Regions from separate parts of the Streptomyces sp. NPDC004647 genome, predicted to be linked through region 4. Evidence: riboswitches for the same ligand, from Rfam matches in the RefSeq annotation. Region 4 holds a riboswitch; each other region holds the start of a gene.

Region 1 (4,667 bases), on a different contig from region 4:
GTGAACACCGCCCGGACGTTCATCTTCGACACCGGGCTGGCCCCGGCCGCGGTGGGCGCGGCCCTCGCGAGCCTGCGGCTGCTGGCCCGGGAACCGGAGCGCGCGGCGCGCGCCCGTACGGTCGCCGCCGCGCTCCACCGACAGCTGACGGCGGCGGGGCTCGCCGCAGTCCGGCCGGACGCCTCCGTGGTCTCCGTACGGGCCCCTGCCCCGGAGGCGGCACTGCGCTGGGCCGCCGACTGCCGCGCCGCCGGACTGGTGGTGGGCTGCTTCCGCCCGCCGTCCGTACCCGACGGCATCTCACGGCTGCGCCTGACGGCACGTGCTGACCTGACGGACCAGCAGATCGCCGAAGCAGTGGGCGTGATCGTCGCGACCGCCCCCACTGCTGCCTGACGCCTCGCCCGCGGGCGACGAACGCTCCGGCCGCGCACTGCCCGCTCGTCGTTCACCGCAACGAACCGGTCAAATACGCTTTTCCGTGGCAGAGTTCACCGCTTCGAGCGACGATTCCTGCGCATCTCGGTGGATCGTCCCCGGTCCGGACAGCGCGAGTGGCACTCTGGCGCCCAACGCTGTCCGAAGCCGACTCCGACCTCACTCCACAGCGTCTCGGGGCACGGCCTCGGCGGGAAAGGGACACCGCCGCCATGGCAGACCACCAGGAAGCATCCGTCACCCTGCTGAGCGCCCCGGCCTCGGTCACCACCGCCCGAAGATACGTCTCGGACGTCCTTGCAGAATGGGGCCTTCCGGCAGGTGCGGAGAGAGCCGATGCCGTACTGCTCATCGTCTCCGAGCTGGCCACGAATGCCGTCCTGCACACCTTCGGCCAGTCGCCCACGTTCACGGTGGACCTCCAGCTCGACCGGGACGAGCAGCTGCGCATCGGGGTCACCGACAGCCACCCGCGCCGACCGCAGCGGCTGCCCGCGGCGGTGCAGCAGGACAACGGCCGCGGCATGGTCATCATCCGCTGGCTGACCGCCGAGTCCGGCGGCAGACTCTCCGTCACGCCCACTGCGGAGGGCGGGAAAACCGTCTGGATCGCCCTGCCGTGGAAGGTGGCCGACTGCTCCTGACAGCTTTCTGTCCCCGCGTCAGGGGCACCGCTCTCGTACGGCCGAAGCCGCCGCGCAACCGGTCCGCGGGTCACCGCGCCGCCACTGCCGGGCCGCGGCTCAGGCCGTGAGACCCCGCTCGGCGGCGCTGCGCTCGACACAGAACTCGTTGCCCTCCGGGTCGGCCATGACCACCCAGCCGAGGCCGTCGTCCGTACGGTGGTCGGCCACGACCTCGGCGCCGAGCCCGGCCAGCCGCCCGACTTCGGCGTCCCGGGTGTCGGTCGGCGGCTGGATGTCGAGATGGATCCGGTTCTTCACGGTCTTGTCCTCGGGAACCCGAAGGAACAGCAGGCCGGGCACTCCGGACTGCCCCGACTCGAGCAGCACCGCGTCGTCGCCCGGATCGGAGTCCTCCAGCAGCCAGCCCGTGAGCGCCGACCAGAACTGGGCCTGGGCGTAGGGATCACGAGCGTCGAAGGTGATGTGCCGGACCGGGTTCGGGAAGGGCATGCGACTCCTCGCGGCTGCGGTAGGTGATCCCTGATCGCACTCAACCTAGCCGCGGCGACGGACAGTCGGAGTCTCTTCCCGGCTCAACTCACCCGGCCGTAAGTGACGTTGCTGGTCCAGAGCTTCTCCAGGCGCACCACCGCACCGGGTTTGGGGGAGTGCCAGATCATGTCATTGCCGGCGTAGATGCCGACGTGGTGGATGTAGCCGCCGCCCGAGCCGAAGAAGACCAGGTCGCCGGGCTGACGCTGGGAAGCGGGGATGTGCCGGGTGTTGTTGTACTGCGCGGCCGCCGTGCGCGGCAGTTGCTTGCCCGCGCGCTTGAAGGAGTACTGGGTGAGCCCTGAGCAGTCGAACCGGTTCGGGCCTTCGGCACCCATCTGGTACGGGGACCCCTCCTTCGAGGCGGCCACCCGGAGAGCCGTGCTCCCGGTCGCCGCCGCAGTCGCTCCCTTGGGAGACTTGGGCGACTTGGGAGCTGGGGGGCGCTTCGCCGGCTTGCCCTTGGACGGGCGGGAGCTCGGCGTCGTCACCCTGCCCTTGCCCTCGGCCTCGTCCTTGTCCTTGGGGGCTGCGGGGCGCTGTTTCGGCGGCCTGGCCTGCGGCGGTTCGGCATCCGGCTTCGACGGCTCGGCCCGGGGCGGCCCGGTGCCGGGCGACGGCTCCAGGACCGGGAGTCTCTGGGGACCGGACGAATCGGGACCGGTTGCCGGTGGTGGGTTGCCAGGGGCCGGGCTCTCGTTCTCCGGTGACAGAACGTCAGGCGTTGGGTCCCGGTGGCCGGGTTCCAGGACCGGCCCTCCCATCGGCTGGGTGTCAGGCGACAGCACCTGCTCGCCGAAAGCGTCGAAATCCGGTGGCGCCGAGGTGAATTGGGATGATTCATGCCCTGGGGGCGGCGGCGCCGCCAGGGCTTCCGTCGCGGCACCAGGAGCCAGCAGGCTCCCACCGAAAGCGGCCAGAGTGAGCGCCGAAGCGGTGCCGGCCCGACAGAACAGAGACGGGACGTGTCCATTCGCAGCCATGTGCGACCCTTCGTCAGCCGCCTGTGAGGGATGGCCTGTCGGGTTCGGGCTGGCGAAGATGCCCGGCCGCCGCAGCGGCTTCACCCCGAGGGGCGACCGGAGTTCCCGGTCGGCCCCGAACTGATCGGGTCCTCCACTCCTGCCGAAAGCACTCCGTGTCGACCAGACATCCGGCGCGGCGGCAGGATTCGGCGTCCGCCCGGACCGCCCCGCCGAGGTGGCGGGGGCTTGTCGTCCACGGATAGTCCCCACGCCCATGGCAGATTCCGTGCATAACGCGCACTATGTGATGTTCATCACATATGCGTCATTAGGGTTAGAAGTACATGCTGTGATCGGTTTGTCCGACATCATGCAAGCGCCCCCACCAGCGGCGGATGCCCCTACCCCGCGCAGCACCGATGCGATCTCCGCGCAAGTCGATCAACCCTTGCCGCCTGCTCCCCGGTCCATCTATCGAGGGAGTCCGTTCGGCTGCACCGGCCGCCGGACGAGGTGACGCTTCATCAACCCGACGGCTCGGGCGGGACGGTGACCCGCGCGCCCCGCCGCTCACCGTCGAGCACCCGCAACGCTCGCGCCAGGGTGGCGGCATGTACCTGGCTCTCGCCGCGCTCGTGCATGAGCGCCAGCGCGTCCCGGAGCGCCGCGGCCCTGCTCACCAAGGCCTGGGCTGCGCGGAAGCCCCCGTAGGTGTCGGAGGTCCGGGCCGGATTGATCCGCCCCAGCAGGTCGAGCACCTCCAGGTATCGGTCCACCAGGTCGCTCTCGGCTCGGGTGAGTGCGGGCAGCGGGGGAAGTTCGGGCGGCAGCACGGTGAATCACCCCGCGCCGAACAGCGAACTCGCCTGCTTGCGGCTCTGCACGATCCTGTCCGCGAGCCCGTACGCGACCGCCTCCTCGGCCTGGAAGATCTTGTCGCGCTCGATGTCGGCGCCGATCCGTACGGGGGCCTGGCCGGTGTGCCGGGCGAGCATCTCCTCCAGCACGTCGCGCATGCGCAGCAGTTCCTTGGCCTGGATGTCCAGATCCGACGTCTGCCCCTGGATCGGCTCCGAGAAGGAGGGCTGGTGGATGAGCACCCGGGAGCCCGGCAGCATCAGCCGCTTGCCCGGGGCGCCCGCGGCGAGGAGCACCGCGGCGGACGAGGCGGCCTGGCCGAGGCAGATCGTCTCGATGTCGCAGGTGACGAACTGCATCGTGTCGTAGATCGCCGTCATCGCGGTCGTCGAGCCGCCGGGGGAGTTGATGTAGAGCGAGATGTCCCGGTCCGGAGCGGCGTGCTCGAGATGCATGAACTGCGCCATCACGTCGTTTGCCGAGGTGTCGTCGATCCGGGTGCCGAGAAAGACGATGCGTTCCTCGAGGAGCTTGGAGTACGGGTCCATCGTGCGGGTCCCGGAGCTGGTGCGCTCCGTGAACTCCGGCAGGAGATAGCGGACTGTCGGTCGGTCCATCACTGCGCCTCTCGTCTGCACTCCGATGAGGGAGGCCTCCGGTAAAAAATGTACAGGACGTACATCCTGTTCGGTGGGGATGCTGCCCTGCCGATCGAGAGGGGTCAACAGATCAATCGAGAGGGTCAACAGATCAGAGGCACTTTTGGGCCGATTCGTGAGGCTCAGGCCTCGCGATTTCTCACAGCGCGAACGGCGGCTCCGGTGCATCCGCGGTGATGCGCGGATCTTCAACGCTTGGCCGGGCGCAGGCCCGCTGGGTGACGTTGGCGTTCGTGTGTCCGCGCCGCCCGCGACGTCCGGCTCGCCGCCGTTCCCAGGAACTGCCCGCGCCGGAGCCTGCGTTGGCCGCGGTTCGTTGACTGCGGTCCAGCCGGAGAGATGCCAAATTGCGGCAGCAGACCGGACAAGGTGACTGGCGGTGTCCCTCCGTGGTGCGCCGAGAGGGTGGGCGGAGTGCCCTTGCGCTCCACATGCCACGGTGACTCCCGAGATGACGTAACCGCTTGCGCATGTCGGGACGAATCGCACCCCCGGTCTGCTCCTGGCAGGCCGATGAAGGTCATCGGGACGCGTCGCTCGACGGAGGCCCGGTCACACGTTGCCGCCGC
Region 2 (4,667 bases), on a different contig from region 4:
CCGCACCACCCCGGACCGTCAGGGCGGGCGCCGAAAACCCACCAGCCGCGACCTGGCCCGCTGGCTCCCGGCCGCGCTGATCATCGGCGGTCTTGCCTTCGACCTCTCGACGCCGTCGCGCTTCACCGGCTCGCCCTTCTTCTCGGCCGCCCCGCTGGTCGCCGCCCCGTTCTTCTCGCTGCGCGCCACGGCGACCGCGGGCATCGCCGCCGGGCTCGCCGTGGTCACGCTGCACCTCGTCAACCGCGACCTGGGCGCCGTGGAGTCGGTGACCGAGCTGGTCACCGTCCTGACCGTCGCCGTGCTGGCGCTCTTCATCAACCGTGTGGTGCGCCGCAGCGGGCGGGAGCTCGCCTCGGCGCGGAGCATCGCCGAGGCCGCCCAGCGGGCCGTGCTTCCGACACCCGACGAGCGGATCGGCGGCTTCCATGTCGCCGCGCGCTACGAGGCCGCGCAGACCGACGCCCGGATCGGCGGTGACCTCTACGCGGTGCAGGACACCCCGTACGGGGTCCGCCTGATCGTCGGTGACGTCCGCGGCAAGGGCCTGGACGCCGTCGAGGCGGTGGCCGTCGTCATCGGCGCCTTCCGGGAGGCCGCGGAGCAGGAGGCGACCCTGGTGGGGGTCGCGGCCCGGCTGGAGCGGGCGCTCCAGCGCGAGAGGCAGCGGCATGAAGGCCCGGACCGGTCCGAGGGCTTCACCACGGCCGTGCTGGCCGAGGTGCCGACCATCCGGCGTACGGACACGGGAGCCGCTCTCCCGGAACCCGCTCTCCGCATCCTCAACCGAGGCCATCCCTCCCCCCTTCTGCTGTACGCCGACGGCGGCGTGTTCGTAGCCGACCCCGTCGTGCCTGCGCTGCCCCTCGGCCTGGGTGAGCTGGCCGACCAGCCGGAGCGGGTGGATGAGTTCGCCTTCCCCGAGGGCGCCACGCTGCTGCTCTTCACGGACGGGATGACCGAGGCCCGGGACGCCAACGGCGTCTTCTACGATCCGCAGGAGCGGCTGCGCGGCCGGCTGTTCTCCGGACCCGATGCCCTGCTCGACGCCCTCGTCGAGGACGTGGCCCGGCACACCGCGGGCGGGGCCGCGGATGACATGGCGCTGCTGGCGGTCAGCCGCCCGGCCGAGCGGCAGCCGATGCGGCGTAGGGCGGTGGGAATCGTGCGCGGCGCGGGCGACGGCTCGAGGTCCGGCCACCCTTCTGACGGTCCGTAACCGGTCCGCGCCACTCCGCATAACAACTGGCACACGATCAGCCGGGACGGGTTTTCCGCCGCAGGGGCAACTCGCCCGGATTAGGCATTTCGTGTCCTGGTTGGTCCCCGCGATATCCGTTAACGATCACCCGGAACAGCTTGGAATAGGCACCCCGGGTCTATTAACGTTCGATAACGCAGCGCGGTCGTCCCAGCCGCCACAAGAGGTGGCACCGTGCGCTGACGCCGAATCCCGCACGATCTGCTCCACCCGCAACACCAGTACCAAGGGAACCGGGGAACCACTACATGGGGTGAATCGGACGCCTCTTCGGAGGGGTCCGTAGGAGACCTTCCTGCTCCGAACCCGTCAGCTAACCCGGTAGGCGAAGGAAGGAAAGGAGTGCGCCCGCGTGGCGTCCAACAGCCCTGCCCCCGAGTTCCTGTACGAACCCGAGAGTCACGATGCCGGGTTCGCCGAGGAGCCCCCGGCCGGAGTCGGTGACTGGAATCCGACCGCGGAATCCGTGGCCGCGGTGCGCGGCAGGCACCGCGTCGTCAAGCAGCGCGGTGGCGGCATGGCCCGTAGCAGCGCTGTCCTCGGAGTCGGCGTCTTCGCCGCTGTCGGTGCGGGCGGCATGGCCAGCGCGCAGGAGAAGCCGCCGGTCTCGATCTCCATGCCGGACCTCGCCTCCGTGTCGGAGAAGCTCCCGGATGCCGGATCGCTGCCCGGTATCGGGTCCCTGGTCTCCGACGACTCCGGCTCCGGCTCTGACGGTGCCGGTGAGGGCGTTGTGGCCGCCCAGGCTCCGCTCTCCCAGGCCGGGCTCACGGACAGCGAGGTCACCGACGGCACCGGCGCCGGCGAGGCGCTGCGGGCCCGCATCATGAAGCAGGCCGAGCAGCAGCAGTCCGCCGCCGAGAAGGCGGAGCGCGAGGCCGAGGAGAAGGCCGCCGCCGAGAAGGCCGCCAAGGTCGCCGCCGAGAAGAAGGCGGCGGCGAAGGCAGCCGCCGAGAAGGCCGAGGCAGAGGCGGAGCGCAAGGCGAAAGCGGCGGCGGAGGCCGAGCGGCTCGCCAAGCTCGCCCGCGAATACACCGCCCCGGTCTCCTCCTACACCCTCACCTCCAGCTTCGGCCAGTCCGGTTCCATGTGGTCCAACGACCACACTGGCCAGGACCTCGCCGCCCCGACCGGCACCCCCGTCAAGGCAGTGCACGGCGGCACCATCACCGAGGCCGGATGGGCCGGTTCGTACGGCTACCGGATCGTGCTCACCCTCGAGGACGGCACGGAAGTCTGGTTCTGCCACCTCTCCTCGATGACCCAGACGTCCGGGAAGGTGGCGACGGGCGAAACCATCGGCCGCGTCGGCGCCACGGGCAATGTCACCGGCGCGCACCTCCACATGGAGGTCCGGCCGGGCGGTGGCGACCCGATCGACCCGGCTGCCTGGCTGCGCGAGCACGGTGTGAGCCTCTGAGGCATCGTCCGTAACTTCGACGCACCTCGCTCCTGGCGGGGTGCGTCGCTGTTTGCGGAGGTGCGGAGTGCGGAGGCCGAGAGCCGCGGAGGTAGAGACGCGCGGAGCGACGTCACGCCCTGCGCCTGATCCGGCTCCTGATCCGTAGAGCCAAGAGCCAAGAGCCGTGAGCCGTGAGCCGGGCGTCGAGAGTCGGGGAGAGAGTCCGGCCCCGTACCTTCGGGACTGGTCTGCCCGGTCGGCGCGGCCTTCGGGCGTATGCGGCTGCGCTTCGGAACCGGCCACCGGGGCCAGGTCTGCCTGGCTACTCGCTCAGCGGTGGTACCGGGGTGGCGCGTCGTAGGGCCAGGGGGGCGGTCCCTCCTGGGTGCCGGGGTACGAGGTGCCGCCGTACGCCGGACCGGACCCGTACTGCTGCCCGTACACCGGCTGCTGCGCTGAGCCGTTCGGCTGTCCCTGCCCGTACGGCTGCTCCGCCGGCTGTCCCTGCCCGTACGGCTGTCCCGCCGGTTGCCCGTACTGCCGCTGTCCCTGCGCCGGGCCGTACTGCTGCTGCCCCTGCGGCGACCCGTACTGCTGTCCATGCGGCGCCCACTGCGGGGGGACCGAGCGGCGCGTGGTGACCAGCGCGGCATGGGCGAGTGCAGGCTGCGCCACATCCTTGCGCTGCCACAGGTGGTGAAGCAGCTCCTGCTCGCGGGCGACGAAGTCCGGGCCCGCCGCGCCCCGGTGCGCCCGCTGCCGCAGAAAGGCCAGCGCCGTCGCGAAGGACTCGTACTCGGCGACCGCTCGGGCCGCCGCGCTCCCATGGGCGCGCCGCACCACATCGCGGGCGATCGAGCGGGCCCGCATGGAGGACAGCGCGTGCGGCTCCGGGGGGACCAGCCAGCCGGCTGCCACGTAGGCGGGCAGGTGGCTGCGTACGGTCTTCAGCTCGTTGCCGCGGGACCAGATCACCAGCCAGGTGAGCAGCGCGAAGACCGGGACCATGAACATGCCGTAGACGGCGATGAAGCCGTAGCCCCCGAGGCTGGCCGAGCCGTTCCAGACGGCGTGCAGGACCATCGCGGTGAGCAGTCCGGCGAGCGGCAGCAGAATGCGGCGGGCGCGCTGGTGCGGTGCTGCGAGAGCGGCGATGCCGAAGCCGATGCCGGTCAGCGCGGTGAAGAGCGGGTGGGCGAAAGGCGACATCACGATGCGGATGAAGAAGGTCGCGGCAGTGACCGACTGGAATCCGGAGGAGCCGAGCGCCTGGTCCTCACCGAAGGCGTTCCCGAGATAGAGGATGTTCTCGGTGAAGGCGAAGCCGGTCGCGGTGATCCCGGCTATGACGACGCCGTCGACGATGCCGTCGAAGTCGCGGCGGCGGAAGACGAAGAGCAGGAGCAGGGCCGCGCCCTTGGCGCTCTCCTCGATGACGGGCGCGATGAACGTGGCGCCCCAGGCCTCCGCCTCGGTGGCGGAGGACGTCTCGACACGGGTGGCGATCCACTGTGTGGCGAAGCCGTTGGCGATGATCGCCACGAGCGTCGCAGCGCAGGCGCCCCAGGCGAAGGCAAAGAGCAGATTCCGCCAGGGCTCGGGTTCGACGCGGTCGAGCCAGCGGAACGCGGCCAGGAGCAGCGGCACGGGCAGCACGGCCAGGCCCAGGCCGACCAGGAACCCCTCGGTACCGGTCTGTTCGCGTACCAGGGCGAGGATGACCAGGCCGGAGAGTACGAGCACCGTGATCAGGGCGCCGACGCGCACTGCCTTGCTGTGCCAGAACTGGCGGGACGGGCGGTAGCGCCAGTGTGCTCGCTCCGGTACGGCGTCGAACTGCGGCTGCGGTTCGTAGACCGGGACCGGCGGCTGCTGGCGCGGCTGCGGCGGGAGCGGGGACTGATGCACCTGTCGACCCTAACGAGGGTGTGGGGTCGGGGGCGACGCCATAAGGATGTGCGAAGAATCGCTCGGCGGGCCGTCGTTCAGCGGCGCACGAACAGC
Region 3 (4,667 bases), on a different contig from region 4:
GCCACCGCCGCCGGCACGACCGGTTCGACGATGAAGTTCCACCCGCAGCCGCAGGGCGGGACCGCCAGGCCCTGGGCGTTCCCCGCCCCCGAGCGCGGCACCCTGCCCAACGGCCTGACCGTGCTGCACTGTCACCGCCCCGGCCAGCAGGTCGTGGCCGTCGAGGTCAACCTCGACGCGCCCCTCGACGCCGAGCCCGCGGGCCTGGACGGCGTCGCCACGATCATGGCGCGGGCGCTGTCCGAGGGCACGGACAAGCACACCGCCGAGGAGTTCGCCGCCGAGCTGGAGCGCTGCGGCGCCACCCTCGACGCGCACGCCGATCACTCCGGCGTCCGTGTCTCCCTGGAGGTGCCGGCCTCCCGGCTGCCCAAGGCTCTCGGGCTGCTCGCCGACGCGCTGCGCGCGCCCGCGTTCCCCGACAGCGAGATCGAGCGGCTCGTCGCCAACCGCCTCGACGAGATCCCGCACGAGCAGGCCAACCCGGCGCGCCGCGCCGCCAAGGAGCTGTCCAAGGAGCTCTTCCCGGCGGACGCCCGGATGTCCCGTCCCCGGCAGGGCACCGAGGAGACCGTCGAGCGGGTCGACGCCGCGGCCGTACGGGCCTTCTACGAGGCGCACGTACGGCCCGCCACCGCCACCGCGGTGGTCGTGGGTGACCTGACCGGCATCGACCTCGACACGGTGCTGGCCGACAGCCTGGGTGCCTGGACCGGCGGCACCGCCAAGCCCCGCTCCGTACCGCCGGTGACCGCCGACGACACCGGCCGCGTCGTGATCGTGGACCGTCCGGGCGCCGTGCAGACGCAGCTGCTGATCGGCCGCATCGGCCCGGACCGGCACGACCGGATCTGGCCCGCCCAGGTGCTCGGCGTCTACTGCCTCGGCGGCACCCTCACCTCCCGGCTCGACCGGGTGCTGCGCGAGGAGAAGGGCTACACGTACGGCGTGCGGGCCTTCGGCCAGGTACTGCGCTCGGCCCCGGACGGCACGGGGGCCTCGCTGCTCGCGATCAGCGGATCGGTGGACACCGCTTCCACCGGCCCGGCGCTGGAGGACACCTGGACGGTGCTGCGCACCCTGGCGGCCGAGGGGCTGACCGACGCCGAGCGAGATGTCGCCGTGCAGAACCTCGTCGGCGTCGCCCCGCTGAAGTACGAGACCTCGGCCGCCGTCGCGGGCACGCTCGCCGACCAGGTCGAGCAGCAACTGCCGGACGACTACCAGGCGCAGCTGTACGCCCGGCTCGCCGAGACGGGCACCGTCGAGGCGACCGCGGCGGCCGTCAGCGCCTTCCCGGGCGGCCGTCTCGTCACGGTACTGGTCGGGGACGCCTCGGCGATCGAGGAGCCGGTCAGGGCGCTCGGGATCGGCGAGGTGAAGGTGGTCAGCGGCTGACCGACGCACCGCCGGCCGCCCGAACTGCCCTGCTCCTGAGGGCGGTCCGGCCCTGCCCGCCGGGCGCGCGAGTCTCCCGGGCTCCGTCCGGGAGACAGCTCCGGCTGCACGGCACCCGGACGTCCGGGAGGTGCTCCGGCAGCATGGCACCCGGACACCGCGCGCCGATCCGAGGCGAACGGCCGGACAGGCCAGGGCAGTACGGACGGACCGGTACGGACGGACCGGTACGGATCGGACCGGCCTTTTCGGGACAGAGAGGTACCCCGGCACCTGACGAGGCGCCGGGGTACTCCTGTTTGCCCGTTTTGTTGCTGAGACTGCCCGTTCTTCTGTGGTCTCCGCTACAAACACCCGGATTTCTTTGGCGATTGAAAGTTGCCCCGTTTAGCGTCGGTCCGACTGTCCGGCCGAACACCCCGCAACCCGCGGTCCCCGGAGCAGCCATCGCCGAGTCCCCTGAGGCGCGAGCCTGGGGAGCCGGGGACCCACCCGCCTCGCCCCCTCCGGGGGGAGGGCAGCAGTCCCTGGGGTGAATCGGGCACCTCCTCGGAGGGGCCCGTAGGAGACCTTCCTGCTCCGAACCCGTCAGCTAACCCGGTAGGCGAGAAGGAAGGAAAGGAGCTCGCCACCCCATGGCGTTCACCCGTGCCACCGGGAAACACCGCCGCTCGAGCCGACTCGTCTGCTCCGGCGCGAACTTCGCGGGCATAGCCACGCTGGCCACCACCGGCGTCGTCGCCTCGCTCGCCAACCCAGCGCTCGCCGCTCCCGCGGACGCACCCGCCCCCGCGGCCGCGGAGACCGGCCTGCTCCAGGCGATCGTCGCCGCAGACAAGGTCGCGAAGACCGTCGACGAGCAGGCCCGGGCCCAGCAGGACGCCGCCGACAAGGCCGCCGCCGAGGCGAAGGCCGAAGCCGCGGCGAAGAAGCGGGCCGCCGAGGCCAGGCGCGCCGCCGAGGAGAAGGCCAAGGAGGAGCGCGCGGCCAAGGCCCGGGCCGCCCGCGAGGCGGAGCGCAAGCGGCTGGGCTCCTTCGTTCTTCCGATCGAGGGCAGCTCCCTCTCCACCCCGTACCAGTCGTCCGGCGGCGCCTGGTCCTCCGGCACCCACACCGGTATCGACTTTCACGCCGGCTCGGGCACCTCGGTGCATGCCGTGGGCTCGGGCACCGTCGTCGAGGCCGGCTGGGGCGGCTCGTACGGCAACAACGTCGTCATCAAGATGAAGGACGGCACCTACACGCAGTACGGCCATCTGTCGTCCGTCGGCGTCTCCGTCGGCGAGACGGTCACCCCCGGGCAGCAGATCGGTCTCTCGGGCAGCACGGGCAACACCACCGGCCCGCATCTGCACTTCGAGGCCCGTACCTCTCCGGAGTACGGCTCGGACATCGACCCGGTCGCCTATCTGCGCTCGCACAGCCTCAGCATCTGACCGGCCTTCGGTCAAAAGATATCCTCGTTCCGGCCGCCCTCATCGGAAATTCGGCCCTGTTGCCATAGAGTTCAAGAACAAGCGGTGATCGAACGCGTTTCACGGGGATTAAGCGGAGGTCCGGCCATGCGGGGGCGAAATGTGAACGGCGATGCGGTGGCCAGGGGCCGGATTCCCGCGCACGCGGTATGCCAGGCCATCCGGGAGGACATTGTCTCCGGGGCGCATCCGCCCGGAAGCCGGCTGGCCGAGGAGGTCCTCGCCCGCCGCTACGGAGTCTCCCGGGTCCCGGTCCGGGAGGCTCTGCGCACCCTGGAGTCCGAGGGCTTCGTGACCACCCGCCGGCATGCGGGCGCGTGTGTCGCCGAGCCTTCGGAGCAGGAGGCGGCGGATCTCCTCGACATCCGCGCGCTGCTGGAGCCGCTGGGCGCGGCACGCGCCGCACAGCGCCGTACCGAAGCGCACCTCAAGGTGTTGCGCGGGCTCGTGCGGCTGGGCCAGGAGCGCGCCCGGCTGGGGCACTTGGCGGATCTGCGGTCATTGGGGGGCTGGTTCCACGAAACCCTGGCCCAGGCCTCCGGCAGCCCCAGCCTCGCGGCTCTGCTCACCCAGGTCCGCCGCAAGATCACCTGGGTCTACGCGGCGGATCCGACGGTCCGGGAGGCCGCCTCCTGGGAGGAGCACGCGGCGATAGCGGACGCGGTGGCGCGCGGTGACGCGGACCGTGCCCGCGCGCTCATGACCCTGCACACCGAGCGCTCGACCGCCGCCTACCGGCTGCGCCGTCCGATGAATGTGAGATCTTCGAAACAATCCGTCAACAGAATGAGCGCCCGGAATTAACAGGAATCCCGTATACAACGAGAAGGGAATTCTTGCCCGCGCTTCCTGGTGCGCGGAAAATCAAAAAGCGGACCTCGGCGGACCTGAATGGTCCGCCGAGGTCCCGCCGCGTTGAATTCGCCGGATCGGCGACCGGGCGACCGCACTCTCCTGAGGGAAAAGCGGTCCCCCGATTTCTAGACGGTCTCCGGAAGGTCCTCGAGGCCCTCGGCCACCAGCTTCGCCAGACGATCCAGGGCGATCTCCGCGCCATCGGCATCGGAGGCGAGAACGATCTCCTCGCCGCCCTGGGCGCCCAGGCCGAGTACGGCGAGCATGGAGGCGGCGTTGACCGGGCTGCCCTCGCCCTTGGCGACCGTCACGGGGACGCCGGAGGCGGTCGCTGCGCGGACGAAGATCGAAGCGGGACGGGCGTGCAGGCCCTCGGCCCAGCCGACGTTGACGCGGCGCTCAACCATGGTGTTGCCCTTCGGGTCGTGTCAGGTCTTGCCAGATGGTAGCCGTTGTCTAGACCAATGCCCAGTCAGTCTCTCTCTCATGGCACATGGAGTGCTGATCCCGGCCGGGCGCCCGTAGGCTGGGCCCCATGCGGACGACGTCGGAGCATGTGTACCCGACCCACTGGGAAGCCGACGTCGTGCTGCGCGACGGCGGCACCGCCCAGATCCGGCCCATCACCGCGGACGACGCCCAGCGCCTGGTGAGCTTCTACGAGCAGGTCTCGGACGAGTCGAAGTACTACCGCTTCTTCGCACCGTACCCCCGGCTCTCCGACCGTGACGTGCACCGCTTCACCCACCACGACTACGTCGACCGGGTCGGACTCGCGGCAACTGTCGGTGGTGACTTCATCGCCACCGTACGGTATGACCGGATCGACGAAAGCGGAAGGTCGGCCTCCGCTCCTGCTGACGAGGCCGAGGTCGCCTTCCTCGTCCAGGACGCCCACCAGGGCCGGGGGGTGGCGTCCGCGCTCCTCGAACACATCGG
Region 4 (4,667 bases):
ACGCGCAGATACGCGAGCACGTCGCGGACCTCCTTGCGCTCGTAGAAGCGCACGCCGCCGACGACCTTGTACGGCAGCCCGACCCGGATGAAGATTTCTTCGAAGACCCGGGACTGGGCGTTCGTACGGTAGAAAACGGCGACGTCGCCCGCCTTGGCGTCACCCGCGTCCGTCAGCCGGTCGATCTCGTCGGCGACGAACTGCGCCTCGTCGTGCTCGGTGTCGGCGACATAGCCGGTGATCGACGCGCCCGCCCCGGCCTCGGTCCACAGGTTCTTCGGGCGGCGGTTCTCGTTCCGCTCGATGACGGCATTGGCGGCGCTGAGGATGGTCTGCGTGGAGCGGTAGTTCTGCTCCAGCAGGATCGTCTTCGCGTCCGGATAGTCCTCCTCGAACTGGAGGATGTTACGGATGGTCGCGCCGCGGAAGGCGTAGATCGACTGGTCGGCGTCGCCCACCACGCACAGCTCCGCGACAGGGGCTCGATCGGTCTCGGTCCCGGCCTCGGTCCCGCCCGTCCCCACCAGCTCACGGATCAGGGTGTACTGCGCGTGGTTGGTGTCCTGGTATTCGTCGACGAGTACGTGCCGGAAGCGCCGCCGGTAGTGCTCCGCGACGTCCGGGAACGCCTGGAGGAGATGAACCGTCGTCATGATGATGTCGTCGAAGTCCAGCGCGTTGGCCTCGCGCAGCCGCGACTGGTAGAGCGCGTACGCCTCGGCGAGGGTCTTCTCGAACCCTCCGCCGCCCTCCGACCCGGAGGCGCTCCCGGCAGCCTGCGCGGCGAAGTCCTCCTCGTCGATGAGCTCGTTCTTGAGGTTGGAGATCTTCGCGCTGAAGGCCTTGGGAGGGTGGCGCTTGGGGTCCAGGTCCAGATCTCGGCAGACCAGTGCCATGAGGCGCTTGGAGTCGGCGGCGTCGTAGATCGAGAAGCTGGAGGTGAAGCCGAGTTTCTTGCTCTCCCGGCGCAGGATGCGGACGCACGCGCTGTGGAAGGTGGACACCCACATGGCATTCGCCCGCGGCCCCACGAGCTCCTCCACTCGCTCCTTCATCTCGCCCGCGGCCTTGTTGGTGAAGGTGATCGCGAGGACCTGGCCGGGGTGCACGCGGCGGGTGCCCAGCAGATGTGCGATCCGGTGGGTGAGCACCCGGGTCTTGCCGGACCCGGCACCGGCGACGATGAGCAGCGGCGAACCGGTGTGGACGACCGCGGCCCGCTGCTGCTCGTTCAGGCCTTCGAGCAGCGCGGCGGGGTCCACGGCGGGGCGCGGTGCGCCGTCGCGGTAGTACGCGTCCCGGTCCACGGGGGCGTCGAAGCGCCCACCGAACAGGTCCGCCGGAACGTGTTCGGGCGCCGGGCCCTCGGGCGGGGGCGGGGGGCGCTCGGCCGGGTGCTCGAGGTCCGCCAGGAAGCTGTCGTCAAAGAGGCTGCTCATCGCCAACCGAGTCTAGGCCGCCGGACCGACAGCCCACACCGCTTCCCCATTGTCACCCCCGTCGCTGCCCCTGCCGCTGCCCTGGTGCTGCCCCGCCGCCGGCCCGCTGCCGCCCGGTTGTCGTCCCGCCGCCGTCCCGGCGATGTCCACCGTGCTTCCCTCCGGATCACCACCGAGGCCCCTCCGTACCGTCCCGTCGGTTGTCACTGTGCGCAGCCGCGTACCGTCCAGTCGGTTGCCATGGGGGCTAGGTCACGAAAAGGTTTCGGGCATATCGAACATCAGCCTTCACAGCGGCACCACAAGTTGGCTACCGTGCTCGCTCAGGCGACCCGCACCCCCCGCCGGCGACCGCGTCGGCACGGGCGCCGACGCCGAGTCCGGCCAATGCCCGAGGGGCAGCCGGAGCCGGGGACCCACACGTATCACCGGGGTGAATCGGTTCGCACACGCGTGCAGAGCACGCGGCGTACGGACCGTAGGGCAACCTTCCGATCGCCCGAACCCGACAGCTAACCCGGTAGGCGGTCCACGGAAGGAGACGCGCGCCTTGGCGTCGCACCGCAAATCGCGGCCTCGTACTCTCACCTCCCACGGGTCCCGCACCGCCGTCGGCCTCTCGACCGCGGCACTCGCCTCCTTCGGCCTGCTCTCGCAGACTGCCCAGGCCGCACCTGGGGAGCCGAAGCAGAGCGTGGAAGAGGTCCAGAAGAAGGTGGACGAGCTCTACCGGCAGGCGGGTACGGCCACCCAGGAGTACAACGAGGCAAAGGAGCGCACGGACAAGCAGCGCACCAAGTCCGACCGGCTGATCGACGATGTGGCCAAGCGGACGCAGAAGCTCAACGAGGCCCGGCGGCTGCTCGGCAGCTACGCCGCAACGCAGTACCGGAACGGCGGGATGGACCCGACCGCGACCCTGCTGCTCGCCTCCGACCCGCAGGACTACTTCGACCAGAACCACATGCTGGACCGGATGACCGGCCGGCAGAAGCAAGCGGTGACGGACTTCCAGACCCAGCAGGCGACTGCGACGGAGAAGCGCGCCGAGGCGACCGAGAGCCTGGCGCAGCTGAACGAGTCGCAGAACGAGCTGCGGACCAGCAAGGAGTCCGTGCAGGGCAAGCTCGCCAAAGCCCGCGAGCTGCTGTCGGACCTGACGGCCGAGGAGAAGGCGCGGCTGGCGGCGCTCGAGCGCAAGAGAGAGCAGGCAGCCCAGCGCAAGGCGGAGGAGCTGGCCCGGGAGCAGGCGGAGAAGCAGCGCGAGGAGCGGGAGCGGAACGAGGGCTCGGGCTCGTCGGACGGCGGCACCTCCACCCCGGGCTCGGGCACGGGCGCGGACTCCGGCACGTACGCCACCAAGGCTGCCAAGGCGCTGGCTTTCGCGCGGGCGCAGATCGGCAAGCCGTACGTGTGGGGCGCCACCGGCCCGAACTCCTACGACTGCTCGGGCCTGACCCAGGGTGCCTGGAAGGCCGCAGGTGTCTCGCTGCCCCGCACCACCTGGGACCAGGTGAAGGTCGGCTCGCGCATCGCCACGGAGGACCTGAAGCCGGGTGACCTGGTCTTCTTCTACGACGACATCAGCCACGTCGGGCTCTACATAGGCGACGGCCAGATGATCCACGCGCCGAAGCCCGGGGCGAACGTACGGACCGAGGCGATCACGTTCATGCCGATCTACGGGAGCGTCCGCCCGGCGTAGCCGCCTACGACGGACAAGGCCGTACGGACCAGCGCCGGTACGGGCCGCGTGCCGCAAGCTGTGACAGTGCCCCCGACTGCGTGCAGTCGGGGGCACTGTCACGCCGACATGCGCGGCAGACCGGCAGCCCGCGCCCGGGCTCATAGCACCGGGGTTCAGCCGGGAGAGCCTCAATCGCCGCTTCGGTCAGGCCCGTAGCGCGAACCGGCAGTACCGGGAGAATTCACCCGGTGCTTCTGTTCAGCGCCGTGCCGAAACCTTTCAGTCCCGGTCATCGCCGTGCTCGCCGGCGATCCGGAGGGCTACGGTCCTCCCCCATGGCGACCGCTCCCCACGGCCGCCGGTCAGCAGGAAGGATGTGATGGCGGCCGTGGCCTCGCACAGAAAGCCCAGGCAGCGATCGCTCACCGGCAACACCGCCCGTACGGCGACGGTGCTCGCCCTCGCCGGCGCGGCGGGCGCGACAGCCGTCGATGGCCCCGCGTACGCCGACCCGGGTCTCACCCCCGCTCAGGTGAAGGCCGAGGTGGACCGGCTCCACCACGAGGCCGAGGTGGCCACCGAGAAGTACAACGGAGCGAAGGAGAAGTCCGACGCCGCTCAGAAGAAGCTGGACGGCCTGCGCGACGAGGCCGCCCGCAGGACCGGGGAACTCAATATCTCCCGCAACGCACTCGGTTCGATCGCTGCCGCCCAGTACCGCTCCGGGGGCCTCGATCCCGCCTTCCAGCTCGTCCTCTCCGCCTCTCCCGAGCAGTACCTCGACCGCGTCAGGGTCATCGAGCGGGCGGGCAGCCGCCAGGCCGTCGTGATCGCCGGCATGCGCCGCGGGCTGCGCGGCATCGAGGAGGTCCGGTCCCGGGCCGGTGACAAACTGGCGGAGCTCAGGAAACAACAGGCCGATCTGCGCGGGCACAAACGCACGGTGCAGAGGAAGCTCGAGACCGCGGAGCGGCTGCTCGACCGGCTGACGTCCGCACAGCGCGCGTCGTTGCTCCAACAGGACGGCCACTCCACATCCGGCCAGGCGGGACCGGCCGGTGCCGCCCGCGCCGATCGCGGCGCCCGGTACGGCGCGGTCCACGCGCCGAACGCGCGCGCCGCACGCGCCGTCTCCTTCGCGTACGGCGCGCTCGGCAAGCCGTACGTCTGGGGCGCCACGGGCCCGAACGGCTTCGACTGCTCGGGCCTCACCCAGGCCGCCTGGAGGGCCGCCGGGGTCTCCCTCCCGCGCACCACGTACACCCAGATCAACATCGGCCGTCGCGTCCCCCGTTCCCAGCTCGCCCCCGGCGACCTGGTCTTCTTCTACTCGGGCATCAGCCATGTCGGTCTCTATATCGGCGAGGGCCAGATGATCCACGCGCCGCGCCCGGGTGCGCCGGTACGGGTCGCCCCCCTCGACCAGATGCCCTTCGCGGGGGCGACCCGCCCGGCGTGACCTCGACCCGCCCGGCGTGACCTCGGCCCGCCCGGTCGGCATCCCGTACGTCCGCGTCGAGCCCAGCACCCCGTACGTCCGC

What was found. A riboswitch is a leader RNA that binds a small molecule or an ion and turns the genes downstream of it on or off. The one in region 4 is predicted to bind cyclic di-AMP.
Positions count from the first base shown of each region.
Region 1: another riboswitch for cyclic di-AMP. It lies ahead of ABZW18_RS22800 (NlpC/P60 family protein); the one in region 4 lies ahead of ABZW18_RS29495 (NlpC/P60 family protein).
Region 2: another riboswitch for cyclic di-AMP. It lies ahead of ABZW18_RS11965 (M23 family metallopeptidase); the one in region 4 lies ahead of ABZW18_RS29495 (NlpC/P60 family protein).
Region 3: another riboswitch for cyclic di-AMP. It lies ahead of ABZW18_RS27490 (M23 family metallopeptidase); the one in region 4 lies ahead of ABZW18_RS29495 (NlpC/P60 family protein).

Region 1 is NZ_JBEXKU010000053.1:28,716-33,382, reverse strand. It holds gene ABZW18_RS22820 (8-amino-7-oxononanoate synthase) at 1-396, shown strand, start outside; gene ABZW18_RS22815 (ATP-binding protein) at 651-1,082, shown strand; gene ABZW18_RS22810 (VOC family protein) at 1,182-1,574, opposite strand; partial or broken gene ABZW18_RS22805 (C40 family peptidase) at 1,658-2,005, opposite strand; partial or broken gene ABZW18_RS22800 (NlpC/P60 family protein) at 2,477-2,599, opposite strand; cyclic di-AMP (ydaO/yuaA leader) riboswitch at 2,603-2,803, opposite strand; gene ABZW18_RS22795 (hypothetical protein) at 3,106-3,414, opposite strand; gene ABZW18_RS22790 (ATP-dependent Clp protease proteolytic subunit) at 3,421-4,056, opposite strand.
Region 2 is NZ_JBEXKU010000021.1:14,982-19,648, reverse strand. It holds gene ABZW18_RS11970 (PP2C family protein-serine/threonine phosphatase) at 1-1,219, shown strand, start outside; cyclic di-AMP (ydaO/yuaA leader) riboswitch at 1,435-1,606, shown strand; gene ABZW18_RS11965 (M23 family metallopeptidase) at 1,614-2,681, shown strand; gene ABZW18_RS11960 (PrsW family glutamic-type intramembrane protease) at 2,994-4,571, opposite strand; gene trmB (tRNA (guanosine(46)-N7)-methyltransferase TrmB) at 4,649-4,667, opposite strand, start outside.
Region 3 is NZ_JBEXKU010000077.1:16,272-20,938, reverse strand. It holds gene ABZW18_RS27495 (pitrilysin family protein) at 31-1,398, shown strand; cyclic di-AMP (ydaO/yuaA leader) riboswitch at 1,837-2,019, shown strand; gene ABZW18_RS27490 (M23 family metallopeptidase) at 2,034-2,834, shown strand; gene ABZW18_RS27485 (GntR family transcriptional regulator) at 2,961-3,677, shown strand; gene ABZW18_RS27480 (HPr family phosphocarrier protein) at 3,854-4,135, opposite strand; gene ABZW18_RS27475 (GNAT family N-acetyltransferase) at 4,264-4,667, shown strand, end outside.
Region 4 is NZ_JBEXKU010000095.1:2,024-6,690, reverse strand. It holds gene pcrA (DNA helicase PcrA) at 1-1,439, opposite strand, end outside; cyclic di-AMP (ydaO/yuaA leader) riboswitch at 1,802-1,982, shown strand; gene ABZW18_RS29495 (NlpC/P60 family protein) at 1,990-3,144, shown strand; gene ABZW18_RS29490 (C40 family peptidase) at 3,515-4,585, shown strand.